DNA from 2 places in the Microbacterium sp. MTN4-26 genome. Region 1 is predicted to be linked to the other one. Evidence: predicted binding sites of a transcription regulator. Region 1 holds the regulator's gene; the other holds the start of a gene.
The links. The regulator HspR, encoded in region 1, represses chaperone genes until heat shock. The targets are predictions, from matches to a motif close to AAGTTGAGTCNNNNNGACTCAACTT.

Region 1 (9,048 bases):
ACAGCGCCGACCTCGCCCTCGTCGGCGAGCTGCTGCGCGACGGCCTCGTCACGGGCGTGACGACCAACCCGACCATCCTCGAGCGCGGCGGGCATGCCCTCGACGCCCTCCCCGATCTGTACCAGCGGTGGGTCGACGAAGGCGCCTCCCAGGTCTTCTTCCAGACGTGGGGGGCGACGACCGAGGAGATGCTCACCAACGCGGCCTGGATCAAGGGCTTCGGCGACCGGGTCGCCGTGAAGGTGCCCGCCACCCGGGCGGGGTTCGCCGCGGTCACCTCCCTCGTGCAGGAGGACACGACGGTGCTCATCACCGCGGTCTACTCCGTCGCGCAGGCCCTGGCCGGTGCGGCCTACGGCGCGCGCTACCTCGCGCCCTACCTCGGACGCCTGCGGGATGCCGGCCTCGACGGCGACGCCCTCATCGGCGACATGCAGGCGGCCTGCGCCGGGGCCGACACGGATGTGCTCGCGGCGAGCCTGCGGTCTCCCGACGACATCGTGGGGCTGCGCCGAGCGGGAGTGTCCCACTTCACCGCGGCGCCGCAGGTGATCCTCGATCTGCTCACCGACGACATCAGCGACCGCTCGGCCGAGGAGTTCGAGGGCGCCATCGGCCGCATCCGCGGGTAGCTCCGGCCACGGTCGGTCTACCCTCGACCGAGTCGGCGCGCTAGCCTCAGCGAGGATCCTTCCTCGTCAGAAAGGCGCACCATGCCCGCGTTCCGTTACGGCCCCGTCGAGCTCTACCTCGTCGGCTTCGAGGGCGAGCGCCCCGACGCCGGCACGATGGCCGCCCTGTCCGACCTGCTCGAGAGCGGACTGATGCGTCTGCTCGATCTCGTGCTGATCTCCAAGTCCGACGACGGCGACATCACGGTCACCGAGGTCGAGGCCGACGAGTTCGCGCTCGAGCTGCACGAAGTCGGCATCGCCGGCGAGGAGGACATCGCCGAGCTCGCCGAGCTCGTGCCGCCGGGAGGATCGGCGCTGCTGGTCGCGCTCGAGCTCAGCTATGCGCGCGAGCTCGCCGAGCGCCTCGACAGCGCCGGCGCCGTCGTGCTGAGCGCCGAGCGCATCCCGGCCCCCGTCGTCAACGCCGTCATGGATCTGGCCGACGAGGCCTGAGAAGCAGAAGGAGTCATCATGCCCATTCGCAGAGTCGGCCGTCCCGGTCTGATCGGTCTCGCCGCGCGCACCGCCGTCGTCGCCGGCACCGCCAGCGCCGTCAGCGGTGCCATGTCGAACAACCGCCAGCGCAAGCAGCAGTCGGAGTACGAGCAGCAGCAGTATCAGGCCGCCCAGCAGCAGGCCGCGATGCAGCAGGCGGCCCAGCAGGCCGTCGCCCAGCAGCAGGCGGCGGCGCCGGCCGCCCCCGCAGCCCCCGCCCCCGCGGCGGGCGGCGTCGACATCGTCGCCGAGCTGCAGAAGCTCGCCGCGCTCAAAGACGCCGGTGTGCTCTCCGACGCCGAGTTCGCCGCCGCGAAGGCCAAGCTCCTCGGCTGAGCCTCACCGCTTCTTCTTCGTCGCGATCCCCGTCGGTGCCTCACCGGCGGGGATCGCCGCATCCACATCCCCCGACAGCCAGCGCAGCCACCGCGTGCTCGGGTCGCCCTCGAGCACGAGCGCGCGCACCAGCAGGGTGAGCGGAATGGAGAGGATGGCGCCCAGCGGCCCGATGATGAAGGTCCAGAAGATGACCGAGAAGAAGCTCAGCGTCAGCGACAGGTTCACCGCGTCGCTGACGAACTTCGGCTGCACGAGCACCTGCAGGGTGACGTTCACGACGCAGTAGATCGCGATCACGACGAGCATCGTCGGCCAGCCGCCGACGACGAGGGCGAGGACCGCCGGGGGCACGAGACCGAGCACGAACCCGATGTTCGGCACGAAGTTCGTCACGAAGGCGAGGATCGCCCACACCATCGGTGCCGGGATGCCGAGCGCCCACAGCGCGAGCCCGTCGATCACGGCGACGATGAGACCGAACGCGGCGTTGACGACGTAGTAGCGGCGCACGCTGCGGTTGTAGGCCGCGAAGCGCCCGAGGGTCGGTCGGATGCCGGTGCCGAACGCCGTCTCGGCGCGCGAGTACCGCGACGCGTCGGCGGCCATGAAGATGACGTAGGCCAGCACGAAGAAGAACGCCGTGAGCACGCCGAGCACGCTGCCCCCGACCGACGACGCGATCGTCAGCAGGGTCGACGGCGAGAGCAGCGAGGCCGTCGCGGCGGCGATCTGGTCGTCGAGGCCGAGGCCGCGGAGCCACTCCACGACGGCCAGGGCGGTCCGCTGCAGATCTCCGGCGAAGTCCTGCACGAGCCGCCCGAACTGCACGCCGGCGAAGGCGAGCATGACGGCGAGCACGGCGAGGATGAGGTAGCCGAGCACGATCACGGCGGTGGTGGCCGCCCATCGCGGCCACCCCCTGCGGCGCAGCGCCGTGCCGAGCGGCTGGCAGATGATCACGATGACCGCGCCGAGCACGAGCGGCCCGACGACATCGCGGCCGATCGAGAGCCCCACGAGCACGATCACCGACGCGGCGAGTCCGATCACGATCCGCAGCGACGGCGACAGCGCCGGTGGCGCGGGTGCGGCGGGTGCGGGGGCGGGTCCCTTCACGATGCCAGGCTAGGCGCTCGGCGGGCGGTCGGTGGATGCGGCGCCGTCGCCCGGCCGGCCGAGGCGGGTTCCGAGGTCTTCGATCTGGGCGGCGAGGGCGCGCACCTGCCCGCGCGTGGCGGCTTCGCCCGCGTCATCCGCACCGGCGGCGGCCCGCTCGAGCACCCACGAGGCGAAGGTGGCCGAGACGACACCGACGACGGCGATGCCGCCGGTCATGAGCAGCACCGCGATGACCCGGCCCCACGCGGTGACCGGCGTGTAGTCGCCGTAGCCGACGGTGGTGATCGTGACGAACGCCCACCACAGGGCGTCGCCGAACGAGGTGATGTTCGCGTTCGGGGCGTCGCGCTCGGCTTCGAGCACCGTGAGGGCGGCGACCCAGATGAGGGTGAGGGCGGCACCCGCGCCGTAGACGGCGATGCGTGCGCGGAGGGCCGCACCGGCGGTGCGCTGCAGCACGTGGATGACGGTGAGGGCCTTGAGCAGGCGCAGCGGGCGGAGGGCGGGGATCACCACGACGCACAGGTCGAACAGGTGGGAGCGGAACCAGCGGCCCTTCGGCTTGGCGAGGGAGAGCTGCACGATGTAGTCGATCGCGAACACGACCCAGGTGGCGAACATGATCGCCCGGGCGAGGGAGAACTCGCCGCCCTCGAGGTCGGCGATCACCTGCCACGAGTACGCGACGATGAAGGCGAGCGAGGCGATGATCAGCGGCCAGTTCGTGATCTGCTGCCACCGGTCCAACGTCATGCGTTCGAGACTACGAGCGCCGCCCGGCGTTGACCGGCAGCCTCGCCGCCCAGGCTCTCACGAGTCGGTGTCGTCGGCGGGAGGCAGGGCGCGGTGCGGACGCCACAGCACGACCTCGGTGGCGCGACGCACGCGGGTGCCGTGGCGCAGCGAGATGACCGAGCCGGTCGCGCCGGCCGCGAACACGCGCGCACCGGGGCGTCGCTCGAGCTCGCTCTTCATGCGGTCTTCGAGGTCGCGCACGCGCAGGTGCAGCTCGCGCACCCGGTTCTCCAGTTCGAGGATGCGCGCGATGGCCGGCAGACTCATGCCCTCCGCCGACATGCGCGCGACCTCTCGCAGCTGCGCGACGTGCCGCAGCGAGTAGCGGCGCGACCCGCCCTGGGTGCGGGCGGGCACGACGAGGCCGAGACGGTCGTACTGGCGCAGGGTCTGCGGATGCATCCCCGCCAGCTCCGCGGCGCCGGCGATGGCGAGGATCGGTGCGTCCTCGTCGATCTCGTCGGGGTCCACCATGTGCTCACCTCGTTCCGTTTCGTCTCCTCGCTCCGCTCGTCGCTCAACGACCGGAAAAGGTTGATCCCAAGGTACTCCGCGGCCACCGGTCACCCCCACCGGTCGTTGAGCGAGCGGAGCGAGACGAAACGCTACGTGCGCGCCTTCGCCATGAGGTCCGCGCGCGGGTTCTCCTTCGGCTCCAGCGCCTGATACGCCGCGAGCGCCTCACGGGCCGCGTCATCCAGGTGCGACGGCACCGCCACCTGCACCTCCGCCAGGAGGTCGCCGGTGCCCTTCTGCGTCTGCACGCCACGACCCTTGACCCGCAGCACGCGCCCCGACGGGGTGCCCGCCGCGACCCGCAGTCGCACCGGGTCTCCGCCGAGGGTCGGCACCTCGATCGTGGCGCCGAGGGTGGCCTCGGTGAAGGTCACCGGCACGGTCACGCGCAGGTTCAGCCCGTCTCGGGTGAACACCGGATGCGGCCGCACGGTCACCTGCACGACGATGTCGCCCGATTCCCCGCCGTCCGGCGAGGGGCGACCGCGGCCGCGCAGGCGGATCTTCTGCCCGTCGCGCACACCGGCGGGGATCTTCACCTTGAACGGCTTGCCGTCCTCACCCTGCAGGGTGATGGTCTCGCCCTTGGTGGCGGTGATGAAGTCGATGGTCGTGCGCGCGGTGACATCCGCACCGCGCGACGGACCGCCGAATCCCTGGAACCCGCCGGAGGGCTGCCCGAATCGACCGGAGCCGAAGCCCGTGCCGCGCCCACCCTGCTGCTGGTTGAACATCGAGAAGATGTCGTCGAAGTCGGCGCTGCTGTAGCCGCCGCCCCCACGACCCTGCCCGAATCTCGAGAAGACGTCCTCGAAGCCCCCACCCTGTCCGGCTCCGCCGGCGGTGAAGCGCGCGCCCGAGCCCATGGCCCGGATCTGGTCGTACTCCTCGCGCTGCTCGGGATCGCTCAGCACGGCGTACGCCTCGCTGATCTCCTTGAATTTCGCTTCGGCCTTGGCATCCCCCGGGTTGGAATCGGGGTGGTAGGTGCGCGCGAGCTTTCGGTAGGTCTTCTTGAGGTCGGCGGCGCTGACCTCCTTGGAGACACCGAGGACCTTGTAGAAGTCCTTGTCGAACCAGTCCTGACTCGCCACGTGTCCTCCTACTCCGCCGGAACGGCGACGACGACCTTGGCCGGACGCAGCTCGACAGAGCCCAGGCGGTATCCGACTTCGACGACCTCGAGGATCGTCGGGGTCTCGGTGCCGGGGGTGGGTGCCTGGAAGATCGCCTCGTGGTGCTGGGGGTCGAACGCCTCGCCGGCGGCGCCGTAGGGCTCGATGCCCATGCGCTCGACGACGCCGCGCAGCTTCTCGGCGATCGCGGCGAAGGGGGTGCCCTCGTTGAGGTCGCCGTGCTTCTCCGCGCGGTCGAGGTCGTCGATCACCGGCAGCAGTCCCTTGGCGACCGAGCCCTTGGCGCGCTCGATCTCCACCTCGCGCTGCTCTTCGGTGCGGCGGCGGTAGTTGGCGTACTCGGCCTGCAGGCGCTTGAGGTCTCCCAGCAGCTGCGACTCGAGGTCGGCGAGCACCTGGTCCTCCGCGTCGGCACCGGCGGCGTCTTCGGATTGCTCCGCACCGAGGATGTCGTCGACGGTCAGGGCCGGATCCTCCGGCTGAGGGTCGGAGGCCTGAGCCTCCGACCCCTCGTCGCCGGGGACCTCGTTCTCGGGGACCTCGTCGGGTCCCGGTTCGAAGTCCTTGGGCATGGTTACTTCTTCTCCTCCGAGCTGTCCTCGTCCTCGTCGACGACCTCGGCGTCGACGACATCCTCATCGGACTCCGTCGATGCCTGCTCCTCCGACGCGCCGGCGCCGGGGGCGGCCTGCTCGTTCTGCGACGACTGGTAGATCGCCTCGCCGAGCTTCTGCTGGCTCTGGTTCAGCTTGTCGAAAGCCGTCTTCACGGCCTCGTCGTCGTCACCGGCGAGCGCGGACTTGAGGGCGTCGACGTCGGCCTGCACCTCGGTCTTGACCTCTTCGGGCAGCTTGTCGGCGTTGTCGGAGATGAGCTTCTCGACCGAGTACGACGTGGTCTCGGCCTGGTTGCGCACCTCGGCGGCCTCGCGGCGCTTCTTGTCCTCGGCGGCGTGCTCCTCGGCCTCGCGCACCATGCGGTCGATGTCCTCCTTGGGCAGCGACGAGCCGCCCGTGATGGTCATGGACTGCTCGGTGCCGGTGCCCTTGTCCTTCGCGGACACGTGCACGATGCCGTTGGCGTCGATGTCGAAGGTGACCTCGACCTGCGGGATGCCACGCGGGGCCGGCGCGATGCCGGTGAGCTCGAAGGTGCCCAGCGGCTTGTTGTCGCGGGTGAACTCGCGCTCGCCCTGGAAGACCTGGATCGCGACCGACGGCTGGTTGTCGTCGGCGGTCGTGAAGGTCTCGCTCCGCTTGGTGGGGATGGCGGTGTTGCGCTCGATGAGCTTGGTCATGATGCCGCCCTTGGTCTCGATGCCGAGGCTCAGCGGGGTGACGTCGATGAGCAGCACGTCCTTGCGCTCACCCTTGAGGACACCGGCCTGCAGGGCGGCGCCGACGGCGACGACCTCATCCGGGTTGACGCCCTTGTTGGCGTCCTTGCCGGTCTCCTTCTTCACCAGCTCGGCGACCGCGGGCATGCGGGTCGAGCCACCGACGAGCACGACGTGGGCGATGTCGGCGACCTTGATGCCGGCCTCGCGGATGACGTCTTCGAACGGCTTCTTGGTGCGGTCGAGGAGGTCCTTGGTGAGGTCTTCGAACTTGGCGCGCGACAGCGTCTCCGACAGGGAAACCGGGCCCGACTCCGTCAGCGACAGGTAGGGCAGGTTGATCGAGGTCGACGACGAGCTGGAGAGCTCCTTCTTCGCCTGCTCCGCGGCCTCCTTGAGGCGCTGCAGCGCGATCTTGTCGCCCGAGACGTCGACGCCGGTGGTCTCCTTGAACTGCTTGATCAGGTAGTCCACGACCCGCTGGTCCCAGTCGTCGCCGCCGAGGCGGTTGTCACCCGAGGTGGCGCGCACCTGGATGGTCGAGAAGTCGTCGTCCTTGCCCACCTCGAGCAGCGAGACGTCGAAAGTGCCGCCACCGAGGTCGAAGACGAGGATGAGCTCGTCCTCCTGGCCCTTGTCGAGGCCGTAGGCGAGGGCCGCCGCGGTCGGCTCGTTGATGATGCGGAGCACGTTCAGGCCCGCGATCTCGCCGGCCTCCTTCGTGGCCTGGCGCTCGGCGTCGTTGAAGTACGCCGGAACGGTGATGACCGCGTCGGTCACCGTGTCGCCGAGGTACTCCTCGGCGTCGCGCTTGAGCTTCATGAGGATGCGCGCGGAGATCTCCTGCGGCGTCCACTTCTTGCCGTCGACGTCGAAGCCCCAGTCGGTGCCCATGTGGCGCTTGACGCTGGAGACGGTGCGGTCGACGTTGGTGACGGCCTGGCGCTTGGCGGTCTCGCCGACGAGCACCTCGCCGTCCTTGGTGTAAGCGACCACCGAGGGGGTGGTGCGGAAGCCCTCGGCGTTCGCGATCACCTTGGGCTCGCCGCCCTCCAGCACGCTGACGACGGAGTTCGTCGTACCGAGGTCGATTCCAACAGCACGGGGCATGTCTTCTCCTTCTGGGTGGGGCCGAAGCGGATGCGCGGCCCGGGTTGTTGCCGAAAGTCACGGGTCGACTCAGGGACCTGAGCCGAGACGACTCAAGCGTAGACCGCGAGGTTCGCGGTGTCAAATGAAGTTGATATGCATCGGCTCAAGTTTGGGTGCTGAAGGAAACCTGAGGAACGCCTGACGTCGGGGCATTGGAGATCTGAGGTGCGCTGGGGACAGTGGATGCCGCGGGGACCTCCCGCACCCTCGACACCGCTAAGGGAGACTCGCATGACCACTTACATCGCCGCCCTGCGGCGTCGCAAGGAGAACGGCGACGCCGGCTTCTCGCTCATCGAACTGATCGTCGTCGTCGTGATCCTCGGCGTCCTCGCCGCCATCGCCGTCCCGGTCTTCCTGGGGCTTCAGGGGCAGGCAGAGCAGAGCGCCGTGGATACGGCAGCCGCGAATGGCGCTTCACAGGCCGCTGCAGACTTTGCGCAGGGCGACGACGCGACCGCTGTGTCTAGCCAGCTCACCGCAATGAGCGACGACTACACCTTGACGCTCGTGCGAGGCGACTCAGTTGAGAACTACTGCGTGACCGCCAGGAGCGGTGACCGCATCTCCGCCGCGGGTCCGGCTTGCGTGGAGGCAGACTCCGTGATTCCGGACGAAAGCTGACCCAGCCGCTTCACCTCGGCCGGGTCGACGCGTGGCGTCGGCCCGGCCATCCCGCATCTCCCGGAAAGGATCCGGCATGGCCGGCACCCGCGACACCCGCTCCGACGAGGGCTTCGGTCTCGTCGAGGTCGTGGTGTCGATGCTGCTGTTCGCCGTCATCGCCGTCGCGATCCTCCCCCTGGCTCTTCAGGCGTCGGTGCTGAGCGCCGGCAACCGCGACCGCGCGTCGGCGCAGTCGTTCGCGGCGGGGCAGCTCGCGGATGTGCGGGCGGCGCATCCCGACGACGCGGCCAACTCGTGCACGGCGCTGGCCGACGCCGCGGCGACGGGCGTTCCCGACGCCGCCGACACGGGCCTCGTCGCCGACATGACCGTCGACGCGTGCCCGACCTCGTACCCGGCCGCCGTGACGGTCACCGTCGCCGTGCGGGATGCGGACGCCTACGCCGGCTCCCCGGTCGTCGAGATGGCGACCAAGATCGTGGTGACCGCCCCATGAGCGCCGACCTGTCCTCGCGAGAGATGGCCGCCGCCGACGACGCGGGCCTCAGTCTCGTCGAGCTGCTCGTCGCCCTCTTCGTCGGCGGCATGCTGCTGACCCTCATCGCCTCGCTGTTCGTCTCGACGATGCAGGCCACCGCCGCCACCCGCGACCTCGACCTCGCCACGGGTCGCGCCCAGGCCCTCAGCACGTCGCTGCAGACCGACATCCGCAATGCCGCGGAGATCGTCGTGGAGGACATCCCGGGCGGTGGCACCCTCGTGCGGGCCCGCGTCGCCACCGGCGACACCGGCTGGCAGTGCCGCGCGTGGGCGCTCGTCGACCTCACCACGACGGACGCCGACGGAACCCGCGCCGGCG
Region 2 (9,048 bases), on a different contig from region 1:
CGCAGGCGGCGACGCTCGTGATGCTCGCGATGGCGTTGGTGTTCGTGCTGCTCCTCGGCGAGATCGATCTGTCCGCCGGCGTCACCAGCGGCATGACGATGGCGCTGTTCATCGTTCTCGTGAACGTCCATGGCGTCGATTGGGTGCTCGCGCTCCTCATCGCGTTCGCGGCGGGCATCGCGACCGGAACCTTCATCGGATTCTTCGTCGCGAGAGTCGGGATCCCCTCCTTCGTCGTGACATTGGGTCTGTTCCTCGGCTACCAGGGGGTGACCCTGTTCATCATCGGATCCGGTGGTCTGTACCGCGTGCAGATTCCCGAGATCACCGCCATCCAGAACGGCAACCTGCCGGTCTGGGCGGGCTGGGTGATGCTCGTGGTGATCCTCGCGATCGCGGCCGGAACCTCGTTCTGGGACCGCACCCGACGCACGAAGGCCGGGGTGCCCAACCGCACCATCGCGCTCGTGTGGATCAAGCTCGGCGTCATCGCCGTCGTCGGCGGCGGCGTGGTCTGGGTGCTGAACCAGAACCGCGGCCAGTCGGTGGGCGTGGTCGAAGGCGTGCCGATCGTCGTGCCGATCGTGCTGGCGATCCTGTGGATCGGCACCTTCCTGCTCGACCGCACCAAGTTCGGGCGCTACATCTACGCCATCGGCGGCAACGCGGAGGCGGCCCGTCGCGCGGGCGTGAAGGTCGTCGTGATCAAGTGGAGCGCGTTCATCGTGTGCTCGACGCTCGCCGTGGTCTCGGGTCTGTTCAGCATCTCGAAGGTCGGCTCGGTGGATGCCGCCGCAGGCCGAGAGATCGTGCTCAGCGGCGTCGCGGCCGCGGTTGTCGGCGGCGTCAGCCTGTTCGGCGGCAAGGGACGTCTCACCCACGCCGCGATCGGCGCGCTCGTGATCGCCGTGATCGCGAACGGACTGGGGCTGCTGCGGATGCCGGCGGGGCTGAACCTCATCGTCACCGGCGCGGTGCTCATCCTCGCCGCAACCGTGGACGCGCTGTCGAGACTGCGCTCGGGCGGCACCGTGCGCACCTGACACCGGATGCGATTCCCTGACGGCGCCGGCGGCATCGCCCCGGCGCCGTCAGGCGTTCACCCGCGCAGGAGTGCGCGGACCGTGGCGATCGTGTCGGTGTCGGCGGGCGACTTGTCGGGGCGGTATCCGCGCACGCGGGCGAAGCGCAGCGCCACTCCCCCGGGATAGCGCTGCGAGCGTTGCACGCCGTCGATCGCGATCTCGACGACCGTCTCCGGACGAACCGCGATGCCGCCGGGCACCTCCCCGGTCGCAAGCTCCGGGAAATGCGTCGTCTGCCACCGCAGCAGGTCGTCGGTCAGCCCCTTGAAGGTCTTGCCGACCATGACGAACCCGCCCGGCGCACCGAACTCCCCGTCATCGTCGCGCGCACCCAGGTGGAGGTTCGACAGCATCCCGGCGCGGCGGCCCGATCCCCATTCGATCCCGAGCACCGCGAGGTCGAGGGTGATGACGGGCTTGACCTTGATCCAGCCCGACCCCCGCCGCCCGGCGGAGTACAGACTGCCGGCCGCCTTCACGACGACGCCCTCGTGTCCCGCCGCGAGCGCCTCCTCGGAGAACCGGGCGGCGATATCGTCGTCGTCGGTGACCACGCCGGGGACGCACCAGGGCCCGGCCACGCGGGCGAGGGTGTCTCGCCGCGTCGTGAGCGGCTCGTCGAGCAGATCGCGTTCGTCGACGCGCAGCACGTCGAAGAACCACGGCCGAAGGGCGATCTGGGCCGCGGCCTCGGACCCGAACCGCGCCATCGTGTCCTGGAAGGGGCGCGGCCCACCGTCCTCGTCGAGCGCGAGCGTCTCTCCGTCGAGGATCGCGTCGTCCACCGGCATCGCGCGGACCACCTCGACGATCTCCGGGACGCGATGCGTGATGTCCGCGAGACCGCGCGTGTAGACCCGCACATCCTCGCCGCGGCGGTGCACCTGGATGCGCGCGCCGTCGAGCTTGTACTCGACCACCGCGGGGCCGGTCGCTGCCAGCGCCTCCAGCACCGTCTGCGCGCTGCCCGCCAGCATCGGCAGCACGGGGCGCCCCACCTCGAGGGCGACCGCGTCGAGGTCGGACGCGTTGCCGGAGAGGGCGATCACGGCCGTTTCACCGAGGTCGCCCGTGAGCATCGCGGCACGCCGCACCGCCGCGAGCGACCGATCGGCAGCTGCGGCTATCGCATCGACGACCACCCCCTGCAGGGCGCCGGTGCGCAGCTCGCCGAGGATCACCCGCACGAGGAAGTCCCACTCGGCAGCGGTGGCCGAGGCGGCGAGCGCGTCGAGTTCTGCCGCGCGTCGCGCGCCGACGCCGTCTCCGGCGAGGCCCGCGAGCCGTTCGAAGGCCGCATCGACGTCGCCGACGGTGAGCGTGGCGACCTCGGCGTGTGCCGCGGCGCGCGAGCGGATCGACCGCCATCCGACCCCGAGGCGTCCCTGTCGCGGAGCCGCGATCAGCATGCCGACGACGGCGCGCAGATCGTCGACGGCCGCCCGGCGCAGGATGTCGGCCACGAGGGAGATCTTCGCCGAGCGCGAGCGGGTCGCCATCAGGGCGTCGGCGGTCGCGACGATATCGGCGAGCAGCAGCACCGCGACCTCACCGCCGCCCGGTCGACCAGAGTGCCCATGCCACCAGGAGCGGCTGCAGGAACAGTCTTGCGAACCGAGCCCGATCGGTGCGGAGCATCGGTGCCGATCGCCCGGTGCGCCACTGATGCACATTGCCGGGCAGAACGGCCCCGAAGAACGTCGCGATCGCTGCGCCGACGCGGGGGCGGTCTGCCGGGAACGCGATGAGCGCCGCACCCAGCATGATCTCCGCCGCGCCCGAGGCGACGACGATCATGTCCTTGTCGGTGTGCAGGAGCTTGGTCGCCCAGTCGGGAACCACGATGCGGTAGCCGCGCCGCCCCCACGTGAGGTGGGACACCCCGGCGGCGACGAGAAGCGCCGCCAGGAGGTAACGGGCAACGGATCGCAGGGATTCGATCGGACCGCGGCTCATGACACGAGCATGCCTCATCCGCTCCCCCTCGGGGCCGGATGAGGCATGCTCGTGTCGGATCAGGCGGCCAGCGGCGTGCGCGCCCGGTGGGCCGTGACTCCGATGCCGCCTTCGACGAGGTCGACCGAGACCGCGCCGCCGTCGTCGAGGTCCCCCGAGACGAAAAGCTCGGCGATGCGGTCATCGATCTCGCGCTGGATCCGCCGGCGCAGCGGTCGCGCACCGTACTCCGGCTCGTAGCCGAGCTCGGCGAGCCGCGCCACCGCGGCATCGGTGATCTGGAACGCGACGGACCGCGCGCCGAGCCGCCGCTCGGTGGCATCCAGCAGGACGCGCACGATCTGCTGGAGCTGCGCGGACTCGAGCTTGCGGAACAGGACGATCTCGTCGATCCGGTTGAGGAATTCCGGTCGCATCGCCTCGCGGAGCTTGCCCATCACCCGATCGCGCAGGTCCTTCTCCGAACCGAACCCGGTGGCTCCCCCGCCGTCGGCGAGGAACCCGATCGCGCCGCCCCGCGACGCGAGGAACTCCGAGCCCAGGTTCGAGGTCATCACGACGACGGTGTTGCGGAAGTCGACCGTGCGCCCCTGACCGTCGGTCAGGCGCCCGTCGTCGAGAACCTGCAGCAGCACATTGAACACGTCGGGGTGCGCCTTCTCGATCTCGTCGAACAGCACGACCGAGTAGGGGTTGCGTCGCACGCGTTCGGTGAGCTGCCCGGCCTCGTCGAAGCCGACGTAGCCGGGAGGGGCGCCGACCAGACGTGACACGGTGTGACGCTCGCCGAACTCGCTCATGTCGAAGCGCACGACCGCCTGGTCGTCATCGAAGAGCGACTCCGCGAGCGCCTTCGCCAGCTCGGTCTTGCCGACGCCGGTCGGGCCGAGGAAGAGGAACGACCCGACGGGTCGACGCTCGTCTCCCATGCCGGTGCGATTGCGTCGCACCGCGCGGGCAACGGCGGCGACGGCGTCATCCTGTCCGATGACGCGCTCGTGCAGCTCGCTCTCCAGCGCGCCGAGGCGCTCGCGCTCCGTCTCGGTCAAGCGACTCACGGGGATGCCGGTCGCACGACTGATGACCGCAGCGATCTGCGGTTCGTCGACCACCGTCGACACGTCGTGGCCCTCACGCGTCGCCCGCTCGATCTCAGCCTGCACCTCGGCGAGGCGGTCGCGCAGCACCGACGCCTCCTCGTACTGCTCGGCGGTCACGGCGGTGTTCTTCTTCGCCTCGAGTGCGGCAGCCTCGGTCACGAGGTCGGAGACGTCGACCTTCGCGCCGAGGCGGAGGCGCAGGCGCGCACCCGCCTGATCGATGAGGTCGATGGCCTTGTCGGGCAGCACGCGATCGCCGAGATAGCGGTCACTGAGCTCGACCGCGGCGCGGAGCGCGTCGGTCGTGTAGGTGATTCCGTGGTGCTCCTCGTACGCGGGCGCGAGTCCCTCGAGGATGCGGATCGCGTCTTCGGGCGACGGCTCTCCCACCCGCACGGGCTGGAACCGGCGTTCCAGCGCCGGGTCCTTCTCGATCGCGCGATACTCCTTGAGCGTGGTCGCCCCGATGAGGTGCAGGTCGCCGCGCGCGAGGCGGGGCTTCAGGATGTTCCCCGCATCCATGCCGCCGTCACCGCCGCCTCCGGCGCCGACCACCGTGTGCACTTCGTCGATGAAGACGACGATCTCGTCACGATGCGCGGAGATCTCATCCATCGTCTGCGTGAGGCGCTCCTCGAAGTCTCCGCGGTAGCGGGTGCCGGCGAGCATCGCGGGCAGATCGAGGACGATCACCCGCTTGTCCGTCAGCTGCGCCGGAACGCTGCCGGCGGCCACCGCCAGGGCGAGTCCCTCGACGATCGCCGTCTTGCCGACGCCGGCCTCTCCGACCAGCACGGGGTTGTTCTTGGTGCGACGACTGAGGACCTCGATCGTCTGTTCGATCTCGTCGGCACGGCCGATGACCGGGTCGAGCGCGCCTTCGCGTGCCCGCGCGGTGAGGTCCATGCCGAAACGGTCGAGCATCGGCGTCGAAGACGATGCCATTCCGTCTTCCGGCGCCTCGGCGTCGCCCGACACGGTCTCACGAACTTCCTGGGTCAGAGACTCCGCGGTCACGCCGGCGCGCGCGAGGATCTGCCCCGCGGGAGTGTCCTGCGCGAGCACGAGGGCGAAGAAGAGGTGCTCGGGGTCGACATAGGTCGATCCGGACGAGCGCGCCACCTGGTAGGCGTGGAAGAGCGCTCGTTGCACTGACGGGGTGATCACCGCGCCATCGACATGCGCTCGGTGCGAGGCCGCCGGCAGCCGATCCTCCGCGGCGCGGACGATCGCCGCCGCGTCGGCGCCGACGCGCTCGACCGCGTCTTTCGCCGGCGAGCGGTCGACGAGCACGCGCAGAACGTGCAGCGCGTCGAGTTCCTGCTGGCCCCGTTCGAGCGCGTATCGACCTGCGGCCTGCAGGATCTGCTGCGTCGCCGCACCGAGGAATCGACTGAGGTCGATCGATCGCTCCGCGCGGGCGCGCTCGCCCGCGAGATAGCGTGCGAGGAACTCGTCGAAGGCGCTGTGGCCCTCGTCGGGGGTGAAGTCTTCGGGCATTCCCGCTCCTTGCATCAAAGATGAGTCACGCGAGCTCAACTTTAGGAGTTGAGCGCTTGCTTATCAACTTCAACGCAGGAGGAGGCGGACTATTCCGAGGCGCCGAGATCCGCCTCACTTCCCTCCGGGCGGGCCGACGACCAGGAGAACGGCGAAGACGACGGCAACCGCCGCCACGAGGACCAGCGCGAGCACCCATGGCCGCCGCAGGAACCACCGCATCAGCGGATCGTACCAACGGTCCGCCTCGGGGACGGGCGCGATTCGCCAGGGGCCGTCGAGACGCCCGGCACGGTGCAGCCAGATCTCCGTCGGGATGGTCGCATAGGGGATGACGGCACTCCCGACCGCCACGATCGTCGGCCACATCCCCCATCGCTGGTTCATCGCCACCAGCACGGCCGTGGCGCCGTAGGAGAGGAACACGAATCCGTGTATGCCGCCGCCGATCGTCACCGCGATCGGGAGGTCGAGCATCGCACGCAGGATCAGTCCTGCGATGAGGAGCGTCCACGACACCGCTTCGGCGAGGGCGAGGACGCGGAACAGGGACAGAGGGGTGCGGAACACGAGTACTCCAGATCGGTCGTCTCCACCCTAAGCGGGCGGGTGACGCGCCACGGTCTAGCGTGGAAGCGTGCACTCTGAGCTCGATCGCCTGCGGCGGCGCCCCGACCTCGAGGCCCCGGGACTGGTCGCGGTCGACGCCGCCGATCGACTGATCCTCGACCTCTCCGCGGCGGCGCGCGAGAACACCGAAGCGGGCGCCGTGTGCGTGATCGGCGACGCTTACGGCGCACTCACCCTCGGCGCCGCGCTCGCCGGCGCCACCGGCATCCGCGTCCACCAGGATGCGCTCACCGGGGAGCGGGCGCTCGCCGCCAACGCCGACGCCCTCGCTCACTCGCACTCCTATCGGTCTCTCCCCCTGTCTCCCGAGCTCGTGCGGGGAGCCCACGTGGTACTGCTCCGCCTGCCCCGCTCGCTCGACCAGCTCGACGACATCGCCGGGATCATCGCCGCCCACGCCGCTCCCGACGTCACGGTGTTCGCCGGCGGACGCCTCAAGCACATGAGCGTCGCCATGAACGACGTGCTCGCCCGCCGATTCGGCCGCGTGGACGTCACCCACGCGAGACAGAAGTCCCGGGTGCTCGTCGCGCGAGGCCCACACGACGGCGCGGATCCGACACCGCGGCAGGAAACGCACGAGGGCATCACCGTGTGCGCGTTCGGCGGGGCGTTCGCCGGCACGTCGATCGACATCGGCACCCGGCTGCTGCTGGCGCACCTGCCCGCCCCGACGGAGCGGCCGGTCATCGACATGGCGTGCGGCACCGGGGTCGTGGCCGCCTCCTGGGCGACGCGGCATCCGCGTGCCCGGGTGATCGCGAGCGATCAGTCGGCCATCGCCGTGGCCTCCGCGAAAGCCACGGTCGCCGCCAACGGCGTCGCCGGCCGCGTCGAGGTCGTGCGAGATGACATGCTCGGCGCGCAGCCCGACCGATCGACGTCTCTCATCGCCCTCAATCCGCCGTTCCACTCGGGCGCAGCCGTCACCGGCAGGATCGCGCCGCTCATGTTCGCCGACGCCGCGCGTGTGCTCGCGCCGGGCGGAGAACTGTGGACCGTGTGGAACTCTTCGCTCGGGTACCGCGCTGCGCTGGAGCGCATCGTCGGCCCGACTCGCCAGATCGCCCGCAACGCCAAGTTCACCCTGACCGCGTCGACCCGGCGATGATGCTCACGCGCGGCCGTCGCGCGTGCACCACCACGCCCAGCAGACCAGCACCGGCTGGAAGAACAGTCGAGCCAGACGCTTCGCATCGGTGTCGAGGCCGAACCCGTCTCGTCCACGCGTGAACTGCTCGACGTTTCCCGGGAAGATCGCGATGAAGAACGCGGCCAGGAGCGCGCCCACGCGCCGGCGCGAGGCGGGCAGCGCCACCAGTGCCGTGCCGAACATCACCTCCACCACGCCGGATGCGACGACGACGGCGTCCCGGTCGAGGCCGGTCTTCTCGACCGCGAAGTCCGGAACCTGAGCCTGGAACTCCTTGCGTGCCCAGAACAGGTGACTGATGCCCGCGAACACCATCGCGGCGGCCAGGAGCCATCGGGAGAAGGTCTTCATGCCTCTGACTCAATCACGTCGGCGGCAGCTGCCGGAAGCCCTTGCCGGACCGAGGCCTTGTGTGCGCACCGAAGCGATGCTTTGCTGGCGGCGTCCACCGACGGAAAAGGGCGAAATCCCATGACCACCGATGCACCGACGCCGCCCCGGGATCTGCTGTCGTCCCCCTTCGCGGGAGGATTCGCCACCGATCCGGGATTCGACTTCGATGTTCGCCTCGCGATCGGACACAGCGTGCACGGCGGGGGCGACCCGGGCGAGATTCTCGCTGCTGCGGGCCCGGTGGGAGCGGGCGACACCGCCGGATGGTTCTCCGCATGGCGCGACCTCGGCGAACGGGTGCTCGACGAGGCGGATGACGCCGCTGCGACCGGCCATCACGCCACCGCGGCGGCGCGCCACCTGCGCGCCGCGAACTACCTGGGCTTTGCCGTGTCCGCGGCGGCCGCGCTACCCGACGGCGACACGTTGCTGACCACGTTCCGCACCCATCGTCGCGCGTGGGACGCGTTCGTCGATGGGTGCGGGCATCCTGTCGCACGCATCACCGTTCCTCATGGCGGGCAACCTCTGCCGGGAGCACTGTTCTTGCCCGTGGGCGCCGGTCCACACCGCACACTGGTGCTGAACAACGGCAGCGATGAGGCGATCAGCCGGCTGTGGACCGATCTCGGCCGACCGGCGCTCGCGCGCGGCTGGGCCGTGTTCGTCTTCGACGGCCCCGGGCAGCAGTCACAGCTCTTCGAACACGGTGTCCCGTTCCGCCCGGACTGGGAGGCGGTACTTGCTCCGGTCGTGGACGCCCTCGTCGCACGCGATGACGTCGATGAGGCACGTCTCGCGGTGTGGGGAGTGAGCCAAGCGGGGTACTGGGTGCCGCGTGCGCTCACGGTGGAGCAGCGGTTCGCCGCGGCCGTCGTCGACCCCGGCGTCGTCGACGTCTCGACCAGCTGGTTCGCTCACCTGCCCCGGGAACTCGTCGATCTGCTCGACGGCGGCGACCCGGACGCGTTCGACGAGTACCTGCGCCAGGGACTCACTCCCGACTCCCCCGAGGCGGCGATGATGCGGTTCCGGGCGCGGCCGTACGGCGTCGGCGAGAGCTTCGGGGCGGCGTTCCGCGCCGTGCGCGCCTACCGCCTGTCGCAGGAGCAGGCCGCCGACATCCGCACGCCGCTGCTGATCACCGACCCCGACGGCGAGCAGTTCTGGCCGGGCCAGTCGGCTACCCTCGCGGCGATGACGCCAGAGGTGTCCGCGCTGGAACGCTTCA

Region 2: the regulator HspR is predicted to act here: its motif matches at 5,659-5,683, upstream of ACGG9C_RS16620 (ATP-dependent Clp protease ATP-binding subunit).

What each region holds. Positions count from the first base shown of each region.
Region 1 is NZ_BTGO01000007.1:21,430-30,477, reverse strand. Features, by position in the region: gene ACGG9C_RS07400 (transaldolase family protein) at 1-632, shown strand, start outside; gene ACGG9C_RS07395 (DUF6325 family protein) at 714-1,127, shown strand; gene ACGG9C_RS07390 (SHOCT domain-containing protein) at 1,146-1,505, shown strand; gene ACGG9C_RS07385 (AI-2E family transporter) at 1,509-2,624, opposite strand; gene ACGG9C_RS07380 (potassium channel family protein) at 2,634-3,380, opposite strand; gene ACGG9C_RS07375 (heat shock protein transcriptional repressor HspR) at 3,438-3,896, opposite strand; gene ACGG9C_RS07370 (DnaJ C-terminal domain-containing protein) at 4,028-5,032, opposite strand; gene ACGG9C_RS07365 (nucleotide exchange factor GrpE) at 5,041-5,646, opposite strand; gene dnaK (molecular chaperone DnaK) at 5,649-7,520, opposite strand; gene ACGG9C_RS07355 (prepilin-type N-terminal cleavage/methylation domain-containing protein) at 7,794-8,186, shown strand; gene ACGG9C_RS07350 (prepilin-type N-terminal cleavage/methylation domain-containing protein) at 8,263-8,685, shown strand; gene ACGG9C_RS07345 (PilW family protein) at 8,682-9,048, shown strand, end outside.
Region 2 is NZ_BTGO01000030.1:1,179-10,226, reverse strand. Features, by position in the region: gene ACGG9C_RS16635 (sugar ABC transporter permease) at 1-1,043, shown strand, start outside; gene ACGG9C_RS16630 (ATP-dependent DNA ligase) at 1,100-2,623, opposite strand; gene ACGG9C_RS16625 (hypothetical protein) at 2,634-3,041, opposite strand; gene ACGG9C_RS16620 (ATP-dependent Clp protease ATP-binding subunit) at 3,101-5,641, opposite strand; gene ACGG9C_RS16615 (DUF3817 domain-containing protein) at 5,756-6,211, opposite strand; gene ACGG9C_RS16610 (class I SAM-dependent methyltransferase) at 6,279-7,382, shown strand; gene ACGG9C_RS16605 (MauE/DoxX family redox-associated membrane protein) at 7,386-7,775, opposite strand; gene ACGG9C_RS16600 (S9 family peptidase) at 7,896-9,048, shown strand, end outside.